2 linked regions of the Tardiphaga sp. 709 genome follow. The protein of the gene in region 1 interacts with the protein of each later gene in a pairwise test. Links are inferred from orthologs where the notes say so. Each region holds a gene or a part of one and is shown in the gene's direction. Other genes may lie near its edges.

What was found.
Region 2: the proteins of grxD (region 1) and RSO67_RS15480 interact in binary tests that used the Escherichia coli proteins (3 or more experiments, as listed by UniProt). The link is inferred for Tardiphaga sp. 709 from one-to-one orthologs.

Annotation. Positions count from the first base shown.
Region 1 is NZ_CP135529.1:1,344,434-1,349,497, reverse strand. Bases 796-3,687 are described here. They hold grxD (Grx4 family monothiol glutaredoxin), read left to right. Parts: upstream 796-2,019; coding sequence 2,020-2,355; downstream 2,356-3,687. Other genes in these bases: RSO67_RS07080 (serine hydrolase domain-containing protein), read left to right, coding at 2,944-3,687; RSO67_RS07085 (O-acetyl-ADP-ribose deacetylase), read left to right, coding at 2,355-2,897; egtB (ergothioneine biosynthesis protein EgtB), read right to left, coding at 796-1,659. In the rest of the region: egtD (L-histidine N(alpha)-methyltransferase), read right to left, coding at 1-378; more of egtB, read right to left, coding at 424-795; more of RSO67_RS07080, read left to right, coding at 3,688-4,242; RSO67_RS07075 (serine hydrolase domain-containing protein), read left to right, coding at 4,223-5,064. UniProt on the Escherichia coli protein: Monothiol glutaredoxin involved in the biogenesis of iron-sulfur clusters.
Region 2 is NZ_CP135529.1:3,157,240-3,162,398, forward strand. Bases 1,034-4,020 are described here. They hold RSO67_RS15480 (BolA family protein), read left to right. Parts: upstream 1,034-2,384; coding sequence 2,385-2,657; downstream 2,658-4,020. Other genes in these bases: RSO67_RS15470 (murein L,D-transpeptidase family protein), read right to left, coding at 1,034-1,195; RSO67_RS15475 (J domain-containing protein), read right to left, coding at 1,595-2,248; RSO67_RS15485 (formate dehydrogenase subunit delta), read right to left, coding at 2,827-3,054; fdhD (formate dehydrogenase accessory sulfurtransferase FdhD), read right to left, coding at 3,026-3,883; fdhF (formate dehydrogenase subunit alpha), read right to left, coding at 3,899-4,020. Also shown: more of RSO67_RS15470, read right to left, coding at 1-1,033; more of fdhF, read right to left, coding at 4,021-5,159. UniProt on the Escherichia coli protein: Transcriptional regulator that plays an important role in general stress response. Has many effects on cell morphology, cell growth and cell division. Acts by regulating the transcription of many genes, including dacA (PBP-5), dacC (PBP-6), ampC and mreB.

The DNA of each region.
Region 1 (5,064 bases):
CTTGCGCAGCTCGGCTGCCTGCGCTTGCAGGAAGTCACCTGAGATATCGACCGGCGCATAGGCGCCGACGTCGCATTCATCCAGCAGCAGCCGCACCTTGGTGGTGGCGCCGGCGCCGAATTCGATCAAAGCGGCATTCTTCGGAATGATCGCGTTGATGTCCTTGCCGCGCGAGCGGAGAATGCCGAGCTCGGTACGGGTCGGGTAATATTCCGGTAGCCTGGTGATCTGTTCGAACAGCTCCGAGCCGGCTTCGTCATAGAAGTATTTCGGCGACAGCTTTTTCGGATGCTGCGACAGCGCTTCGGCGACATCCGCGGCAAATGCGGAGGCCGATGCATTCAGCAGCGACAGTGCCAACGGGGCATGAACGTTCATGTCAGTCTCCTCAACGCTTTCGAAGCGCCGCGATGATGTTGGAAGTCAGTTGCCGTAATCGGCCAGCCGCAGGCCCGTGAATTGCCAGCGATGGTGGGGATAGAAGAAATTGCGATAGGTGACGCGGCTGTGATCGTCCGGGGTTGCCAGCGATGAGCCGCGCAGCACCAGTTGATTGATCATGAATTTGCCGTTGTATTCGCCGAGTGCGCCTTCGATGGCGCGGTAGCCCGGATAGGCGGCGTAGGATGACCGCGTCCATTGCCAGACGATGCCAAAGGCATCGTTGAGCTGGCCGGCGCGGGCCGCGACTTCCCATTCCATTTCGGTGGGCAGATGCTTGCCGCTCCAGCGCGCAAAGGCGTCACATTCATAATAGCTGACGTGGCACACCGGCGCGTCGGGATCGATCGGCTTCAAGCCGGCGAGAGTCATGATCTGCCATCCGCCATTGACCTTGCGCCAGTGACCAGGTGCCTGCCATTCCTCGCGGGCCGCGGCGGCAAAGCCATCCATCAGCCACAGCGTGGCTTCCTCGTAGCCGCCGGCTTCCATGAAGGCGAGCCATTCACGGTTGGTGACGAGATTCCGTGCGAGCTTCACGGGGCCGACAAGCGCACGATGCGCGGGCTTCTCGTTGTCGAAGTGGAAGCTGTCGCTCTGATGGCCGATGGTGTGGATGCCTTCGGTCAGCGTTGTCCACGCATCGCCCGATGTGGTTGAGGCCGGGAAGCGCCAATCAGAGTCATAGGCCGGCGGGATCGGGTTCTGGGCAAACGCATGCAGGATGTCGGTGAGCATCAGCTCCTGATGCTGCTGTTCGTGATTGAAGCCGACTTCGAGGAGAGGGATCAACGAGGTCAGCTTCTCGTCCGACGTGTCGTTGAAGAATTTGATGACGGCCGCATCGACGTGTTTGCGATAGGCCGTGACCTCGTCGGCGCCGGGCCGGGTGAGGTGGCCGCGCTGCGCGCGCGCGTGGCGCGGGCCGGCAGAGACGTAATAGGAATTGAACAGATAGGCGTAATCGGGGTGGTAGACCTTGTAGCCGGGAGCGTGATCGCCGAGCAGGAATTGCTCCCAGAACCAGGTCACATGGGCGCGGTGCCACTTCGCCGGGCTCGCGTCGGGCATGGACTGCACCAACTGATCTTCCTGGGAGAGCGGGGCGGCGCGGCGTTCGGTTTCGTTACGGACCGTCAGGAAGGCGTCACCCAGTTTTTGGGCGAGAGAGCCTGCGGGAGCGGATTCGGAGGCGGGGGACGCGGTGCCTGAACTCATGCCTGAACTCTTGGCGAAAGCTGGATTCGTCACGAAAGTCTCCGATTTTGGAGAGAACGTTGCTCTTGGTGATGGGTTCCCGAGCAGCCTGTCCTAAATAGGTCATCCGATTGGTTATAAAAGGCCTGTCGTCATATGATCTTTGGCCGGACCGGACTTGGCAAAAACTGCGGAAAGTGACCGCGAAGGACCGGTAATGAGGCCTCAAGGCCTGTGATTTCAGACGCTTGATCACGTGCTTAAGACTTGGGGTGCAGAACGGATTCGGCTACATATATGACAAGTCTGACCGGGCGGAGCGCCCGATGGCTGGGCCGCCAACTCCAGACCTTGAATCTGGACCTTGAACAGGGACGTGACATGAGCATTGAGCAATTCATCGAGAACGAAGTGAAGACCAACGACGTGGTGCTGTTCATGAAGGGCACGCCGCAGTTTCCGCAGTGCGGTTTCTCGGGCCAGGTGGTCCAGATCCTCGATCACGTGGGTGTCGGCTACAAGGGCCTCAACGTTCTCGAATCCGCCGATCTGCGCGACGGCATCAAGACCTATTCGAACTGGCCGACCATTCCGCAGCTCTATGTGAAGGGCGAATTCGTCGGCGGCTGCGACATCATCCGCGAGATGTTCCAGGCTGGTGAATTGCAGAGCCTGCTGGCCGAGAAGGGCGTGATCGCCGCCCCGGCGTCGGCCTGATTTCAAGTCGACAAATAGGCACGGCGACGCTGGACGTCGTCGTGGCCGACATCACGACCCTCCGCGTTGACGCCATCGTCAACGCGGCCAATGCGTCGCTTCTCGGAGGCGGCGGCGTGGACGGCGCCATCCATCGGGCTGCCGGTCCCGAGCTGCTCGCCGAATGCCGCACCCTCAAGGGTTGCGAGACCGGCGACGCCAAAATCACCAAAGGTTACAAGCTACCGGCAGCGTATGTGATCCATGCGGTCGGTCCCGTCTGGCATGGCGGCCGGAGAGGCGAGGATGAGGCGCTGGCGTCCTGCTACCGGCGGGCGCTGATGTTGTGTCAGGCACATGGTCTGGCCTCCATTGCGTTCCCGTCCATCTCCACCGGTGTCTATGGCTTTCCGGCCGCGCGTGCGGCTCCCATTGCGGTCGGCTCGGTCATTGCGGCGTTGAAGGATGCGCCGGTAGTCACGGCCGTCACCTTCTGCTGCTTTTCCGAGCCATCGGCGGACCTACATCGCCTCGCGCTCGCACGCGCACTTCCCCTTGTCTGAGAGCGCCCCGCCGTTACACTCCTCTGATCAGGCAAAAGGAGCGGCGATGAATTTGCGGCACAGACTACGCGCGCTGCTCTGCGGAGCGCTGTTGCTCGCCGGATCGCCCGTCCTCGCCCAGGATCGCTTTGCCGCCGAAGGCACCTTCGACATTCCTGCCGGCGCAAAATTCTCGCAGGAGAAGTTGGCCAAGATCGGCGAGTTCTTCCGCAAGCAGATCGCCGACGGCAAGATCCCTGGCGCCATTGTCCTGATCCAGCAGCATGGCAAGCCGGTCTACAAGGAATTCTTCGGCGTCCGCGATCCCGACACCAAGCAGCCGATGACGGATGACACGATCTTCCGGCTGCATTCCATGTCGAAGCCGATCACGTCCTTTGCGGCGATGATGCTGATCGATCAGGGCAAGCTGAAGCTCGACGATCCCGTCTCGCAATACATTCCGTCTTTCGCCAAGGCCAAGGTCGGCGTCGAGAAGAAGCTGGAGAATGGCGAGAAGGCGCTGGATATCGTGGCGCCCAACCGCCCGGTGACGATCCGCGATCTGCTGCTGCACACGTCCGGCATCACCTACGGCTTCTATGGCGAGAGCCTGGTCCGCCGCGCCTATGGCAATGCCGATATCTACAGCGGCGATTTCGACAACAAGGAATTCGCCGACCGCATCGCGCAACTGCCGCTCGAGCACCAGCCGGGCACCATGTGGGACTACGGCCACTCCACCGACATTCTCGGCCGTGTGGTCGAAGTCGTCACCGGCAAGTCGCTGCTCGGTTACGAGGAGCAGGCGTTCCTCGGACCGCTCGGTATGAAGGACACCGGCTTCTTTGTGAAGGAGAAGTCGAAGGAAGTGATGCTCGCCAAGCCGATGGCCTGGGATCGCGATTTCCGCACCGGCAGGCAGGGTCGCCCAGACACCTATCAGAAATGGGAATCCGGCAGCGGCGGCATGGTCTCGACGCTGGCTGACTACACGAAGTTCGCACAGATGCTGCTGAACGGCGGCGAATATGACGGCAAGCGCTTCATGAGCGCGGCGACGTTCAAGGACATGACCACCGATCACATCGGCAAGGATTCCGGTGTCGGCCGTGACTATCTTTATTTCCCCGGTGACGGTTTCGGCTTCGGCTATGGCTTCGCCGTGCGCACAGATGCCGGCAATGCCAAGCCGCCGCCGCCGGGATCGCTCGGCGAGCTGAAATGGGACGGCGCCAGCGGTTGCTATTTCATCATCGATCCCAAACAGGATTTCTTCTTCATCCTGCTCGAGCAGACGCCGTCGGAGCGACAGCGCATTCAAAGGTCTTTGAAGCTGTTGGTCTATGAAGCGCTGGAGAAATAGGCGCGCCGTACTCCTGCTGCTGGCGCTCTGCTGCGTCGGCACCGTTATCGTGCCTTCGCCGCCAGCCCGGGCCGAAAAACCGCAATCCATTGCGCGCGAATTCTCTGCCGAAAAACTGCTGGCGCTCGATCGCTATTTTCTCGGCATGGTCGCGGAGCGGAAGATTCCCGGCGCGGTGGTGTTGGTGCAACAGCACGGCAAGCCGGTCTATTTCGATACGTTCGGCAATCTCGACAGCGGGCATCCGATGACGGGGGATGCGATCTTCCGGCTGTATTCGATGTCGAAACCGATCACCTCGGTGGCCGCGATGATGCTGGTCGAGGACGGCGAGCTGCGCCTCGACGATCCCGTCGCGAAATACATCCCGGCCTTCGCGAAGACGAAGGTGGGCGTCGACACCAACGGGGGCGACGAACACGCCACATTCGGCCTCGTGCCGCTGCAACGGCCGATCACCATCGCCGATCTGCTCAAGCACACATCGGGCATCACTTACGGTTTCTATGGCGACGATCCCGCGCGGAAACGTTATGCGCAGCTCGATATCTTCGGCCGCGACTGGGACAATGCCTCCTGGGCCGACCGCATCGCGCAGCTTCCGCTCGCCGAGCAGCCCGGCACGCTGTGGGACTACGGCCATTCCACCGACATTCTCGGCCGCGTCATCGAAGTGGTGTCCGGCCAGTCGCTCTATCATTTCCTGGAGGAACGGCTGTTCGGTCCATTGGGGATGCGGGACACCTCGTTCTACATCACCGATGGCGAACGGCGCTCGCGTGTGGCGGAGCCGTTCCCGGGAGATCGCATGGTCGGGCCGGT
Region 2 (5,159 bases), 1.8 Mb from region 1 along the record:
CGCCGATACCGACCTTCTTGGCGAGATTGCTGAAGAAGCCACCATCCGACGAGGCCGACGCAACACGCGTGGAGGGCACGGCGACGACGGGTTCTTCCGATGCTGCGAACAGCGACGCCGAATAGGAGGTTGTCGCTGCAGCGGTAGCCTTCGGCGGATTGACGTGCGGCGGAATGGTGCCCGGCGCGCGCGAATAGGCAGCGGTCTGCACGCCCGGCGGCTCCGGATCCGACAGGCCGGTGGCGCCATCGGGCAGCTTAGAAGCAAAGACGCGATTCATGCCGCCGTCGATATCGGGACGGCGCTGTGCGACCGGCGTGCCCTTGGCAACCAGTTCGGCAATCTTCGCATCATCCTGTGCCTGCTTGGCACTGACGGCATCGGCGATCTCGGACGGGATCTGGTAGACCGGGCACTTGGCCGAGGCATTGAACACCAGCGGCTTGGTGGATCCTGCAGGCGCGGCCGGATCGAACACATACTTGTTCTCGCAGAACTCGACCTTCGGCTCCTGCCGCGTCACTTCGAAATGATCATAGCCCTGCTTGATCATCTTCCAGAACGGCATGTTCGGGTTGTTGCGATGCTTAGCCATGTTGACCGGCGTCATCTTGAACGGAAACGCGGCGAACTGGAACGAACGCTGCCCGCCGAAGAAGGATTCACGACCCAGCGAATAGATCTCGGCGATCTGTTCGTCGGTCATGGCAAAACAGCCGCGCGACGAGCAATCGCCATGCACCATCAACTGCGAACCGGTGCGTCCCAGCGACTTGTCGAAGGCGTTGGGGAAACCGGTATTGAACGAGAGATAGTAGGACGAGCGCGGATTCATCTGCGCCGGCGTGATCGAATAAAAACCTTCCGGTGCCTGACGATCGCCTTCCTTGACCTTCGGACCGAGATCGCCGGACCAGCGGCAGATCGGATAGGTCTTCAGCAGCGCGAACTGGCCGGAGCGATTCTGCTTCCAGACTTCGAGTTCGGCTTCCTGCTTGAACACACGGACCAGCATCGGCGACTGCAGGTCCATGTCCTTTTCAGTCATCTCGGCGACGAGCTTGGGCGGAACGGGCTGGTTGGCCTTCGCGTTGCTGGCGAGCGACATGTCTTCGCCGTTGCAGCCGGCCAGCACCACGCCTGTCGCAAGTACGACCGACGTCAGCAGCGCGCGAACAAGCGAGCGATGTTTCAAAGCCAAGCTCCGCAGCCGACAGGACGTCGACACCCCAAGGAATAAAGACAAATGAGCCCTTATTCGTACGCAAATATTAGCCTTAAGGCCCCTTGCTCGCAAGGCAACTGGCCGTGAGCAACAGGTTCCGTTCCGGCGATGGTCAACAGAGATTGAAGATCTCAGGCCGGGCGGAATTGCGGCGGTATCTGGCGGGAAGGCGAATTAAGCAGGCGGTGGTGGGTTATGCTTAATAGTTTGGCAGCACTCTCGACTTTCATGGCCGGGCTTGTTCCGGCCACCCACGTCTTTGTTCACTCGCCGCCAAAGACGTGGATGCCCGACACATCCAGCGAAGCTTGCTCCGTGCTGGCCGGGCATGACGAACATTGGCAATCGCGTGGACGATCTCGGAGTGCCTTACGAGCCCCGGACCACGGTCTTCAAGTAGTTGTAAGCCTTGATGATTTCGATCAACCGGTCCTCGGTGGAGCGGTCGCCGCCATTGGCGTCGGGGTGATGCTGCTTCACTAGCGCCTTGTACTGCGCCTTGACGTCGTCGAGCGTGGCACTGGGGCCGAGACCCATGACCTGCAGCGCCTTGCGCTCGGCATTGAAGATCTTGCGGGTCTCTTCCTTGATCGGCTGCTGCGGCTTGCGGGCCCGGCCGCGGCCCATGCCCATACCGTTCATCTCGTTGAACATGGCGAAGGGATCGATCGCGCCGTCGAGGTCGGGCTGCGCCTTAGCTTTGTCCGGAGAGCCGTTGGCACCCATCTTCCAGGTCGGACGATGGCCGGTCAGCGCGTCTTTCTGGTACTTGGCGACCGCGTCCGGGGCCATGCCCTGGAAGAAGTTGTAGCCCTGATTGTATTCGCGGACGTGGTTCAGGCAGAAGTGCCAGTATTCCTTGTCCTGCGCGCGGCCCTTGGGGGCGCGGTGCGGACCCTTGTTCTTGCACTCGGGCCATTCGCACATAATAGCTTCCTCGCGCGCAGCGGCCTGCTGCTTCGCGCTCAGCTTGTTCGGCTTGATACGGATGCTGTCGAAGAATTTGGATGAGTCGATGGGCATGGCTGACTATGACAACGCAATGCAAAAAGCTTCAAGTCTTGACATTCGGATTACCTCATTCGGCGCCTGCGCCGCACCAAGATGGTCGCCACATCGTGATTGACCATGAGCGGGGCGAACCGCTAAGCCGGCCATCATGACCATGAAAGATAACATCACAAAGAAGCTGACAGAGGCTTTCGCGCCCCTCAGCCTCGACGTGACCGATGAATCGCATCTGCATGCCGGTCACATGGGCCACCGCCCGGAGGGTGAAACCCACTTCAGGGTGAATATTGTGTCGGAGGCCTTCGAAGGGAAGAGCCGGATCGACCGCCATCGCATGATCAACGAACTGCTGACGGCGGAACTCGCGGGAACGGTACATGCGCTGGCGCTGAAACCGCAGACGCCGAAAGAAGCGGGCTAGGCTTTGCCATAGTCCTCAACGCCGTCATTCCGGGGCGCGAGCGCCACTCGGCTACCGCGAACCCGGAATCTCAGCACGGGGAGTCTCCAACAGCGCCAAGCCATGTCCAGCTTCCGGGTTCGCGTGCGTGAAGACGCGCCCACGCCCCAGAATGACGCGTGGGTTGGTCCTACTTCTTCAGCGACGCGATCGCCTCGAGGACGTTCGGCTTCAGCCCGGCGCCGCCCGCATCCAGATGTTCGAAGATCTTCTTCCGCATGCGCGGATCCCAGAACTTCTTGATGTGCTCGGCAATGCCGGCCACGGCGTGATCGTGGCCCTGGCTGTTGAAGAAGTCGCCGATCTGGTTGGCCATATAGATCAGCCGGTCAGGCGACGTCGATGTGTGGGTGTCCATGCTCTTGCCCTGATGCATCCGCGGTGACGCCGTGCTGACGCACGCGGTGCTGATGTGTGAAAACTTCGAACCCGTCGCTGCGCGCGATCGCGGCCAACGTAATGCCTGCGGCTTTCGCCATGCGGATGGCCAGCGCGGTGGGTGCCGAGACCGACACCATGAGCGGCGCGCCGATGGCGGCGGTCTTCTGCACCATCTCGACAGAGACGCGGCTGGTGAGCAGCACCATGCCCTGCCCTGCATCAACCTTGGCCTGCGCCAGCGCGCCGGCCAGTTTGTCGAGCGCATTGTGACGGCCGACATCCTCACGCAACGCGACGATGCCGTCGGCCGGCGTCCAGAACGCCGCGGCGTGCACGGCGCGGGTCTGGATGTTGACCTTCTGCAGCGGCGACAGCGTCTCCATCGCCGCCATGATCTGGTCGAAGGAGAACATGCCGCCGGGCGCGACGATGGCCGCCGGCTTAACGGCTTCCGAGATCGAGTCGATGCCACACAACCCGCAGCCCGTCGGCCCGGCGATCTGCCGGCGCCGTGCGCTGATGCTCTCGGCCTTCTCGCCTGCGAGCCACATCCGCAGCTCAACGCCATCGTCGAATTCAACGGCCTCGAAACTCTCGATCTCGTCGATCGAGGTGACCACGCCTTCGCTCAGGCTGAAGCCATAGGCGAAGTCGCGATAGTCCTGCGGCGTCCCCATCATGACGGCATAGGTGCCGCCATTATAGGTGATCGCCAGCGCGGTCTCTTCCGGCACCGCGCGCAGCCCCTCGCTGACGCCGGACTGGCGCCAGATCTTGCGGGGGGCTGAGCGAACCGGCTCGTGCATGTCTGGTCTACAGACCTACTCCGCGGCTTCCACGACAGGCATGGCGATCCGGCGCGACTGGCGGGCCTGCTCGTCATATTCCTTCTGCCACTCGGACGGACCGTTCGAGGGCGAGATCTGCACCGCCGTCACCTTGTATTCCGGGCAATTGGTGGCCCAGTCCGAGAACTCGGTGGTGATGACGTTGGCCTGCGTGGTCGGGTGATGGAAGGTCGTATAGACCACGCCCGGCGCCACGCGCTCGGTGATCAGCGCCCGCAGCGTCGTCTCGCCGGCGCGGCTCTGCAGCTTCACCCAGTCGCCGTCGCGGATGCCACGCAGCTCGGCGTCATGCGGATGCAGCTCCAGACGATCCTCTTCATGCCAGACCACATTCTCGGTGCGCCGTGTCTGCGCGCCGACATTGTACTGACTGAGAATACGGCCGGTGGTGAGCAGCAGCGGGAAGCGCGGCCCGGTACGCTCGTCGGTGGCGATGTATTCGGTGAGCATGAACTTGCCCTTGCCGCGTACGAAGCCGTCCATATGCATGATGGGCGTGCCCAGAGGCTGCTTCTCGTTACACGGCCACTGCACCGAACCAACTTCCTCGAGCTTCGCATAGGAGACACCAGCGAAAGTCGGCGTCAGCGCTGCGATTTCATCCATGATCTCCGAAGGGTGGTTATATTTCATCTCATAGCCGAGTGCCTTGGCGAATCCCAAGGTCACTTCCCAGTCCTCAAGACCATTTTTCGGCGACATCACCTTGCGGACGCGCTGAATGCGACGTTCGGCATTGGTGAAAGTGCCGTTCTTCTCCAGGAAGGTGGAGCCCGGGAAGAATACGTGGGCGTAGTTCGCGGTCTCGTTCAGGAACAGGTCGTGGACAATGACACATTCCATCGCCGACAGCGCGGCAACCACATGCTTAGTGTTGGGGTCGGACTGCAGGATGTCTTCGCCCTGCACGTAGAGGCCCATGAACGTGCCTTCGGTGGCGGCATCGAACATGTTAGGAATGCGCAGGCCCGGCTCGCTGTTGAGCTTGACGTTCCACATCGCCTCGAACTGCTCACGCACCGCATCGCCCGAGATGTGGCGATAGCCAGGCAGCTCGTGCGGGAACGAGCCCATGTCGCAGGAACCCTGCACGTTGTTCTGGCCGCGCAGCGGATTCACGCCGACGCCCGGACGGCCGATATTGCCAGTCGCCATCGCGAGGTTGGCGATCGCGATCACGGTGGTCGAACCCTGGCTGTGCTCGGTGACGCCGAGACCGTAATAGATCGCACCG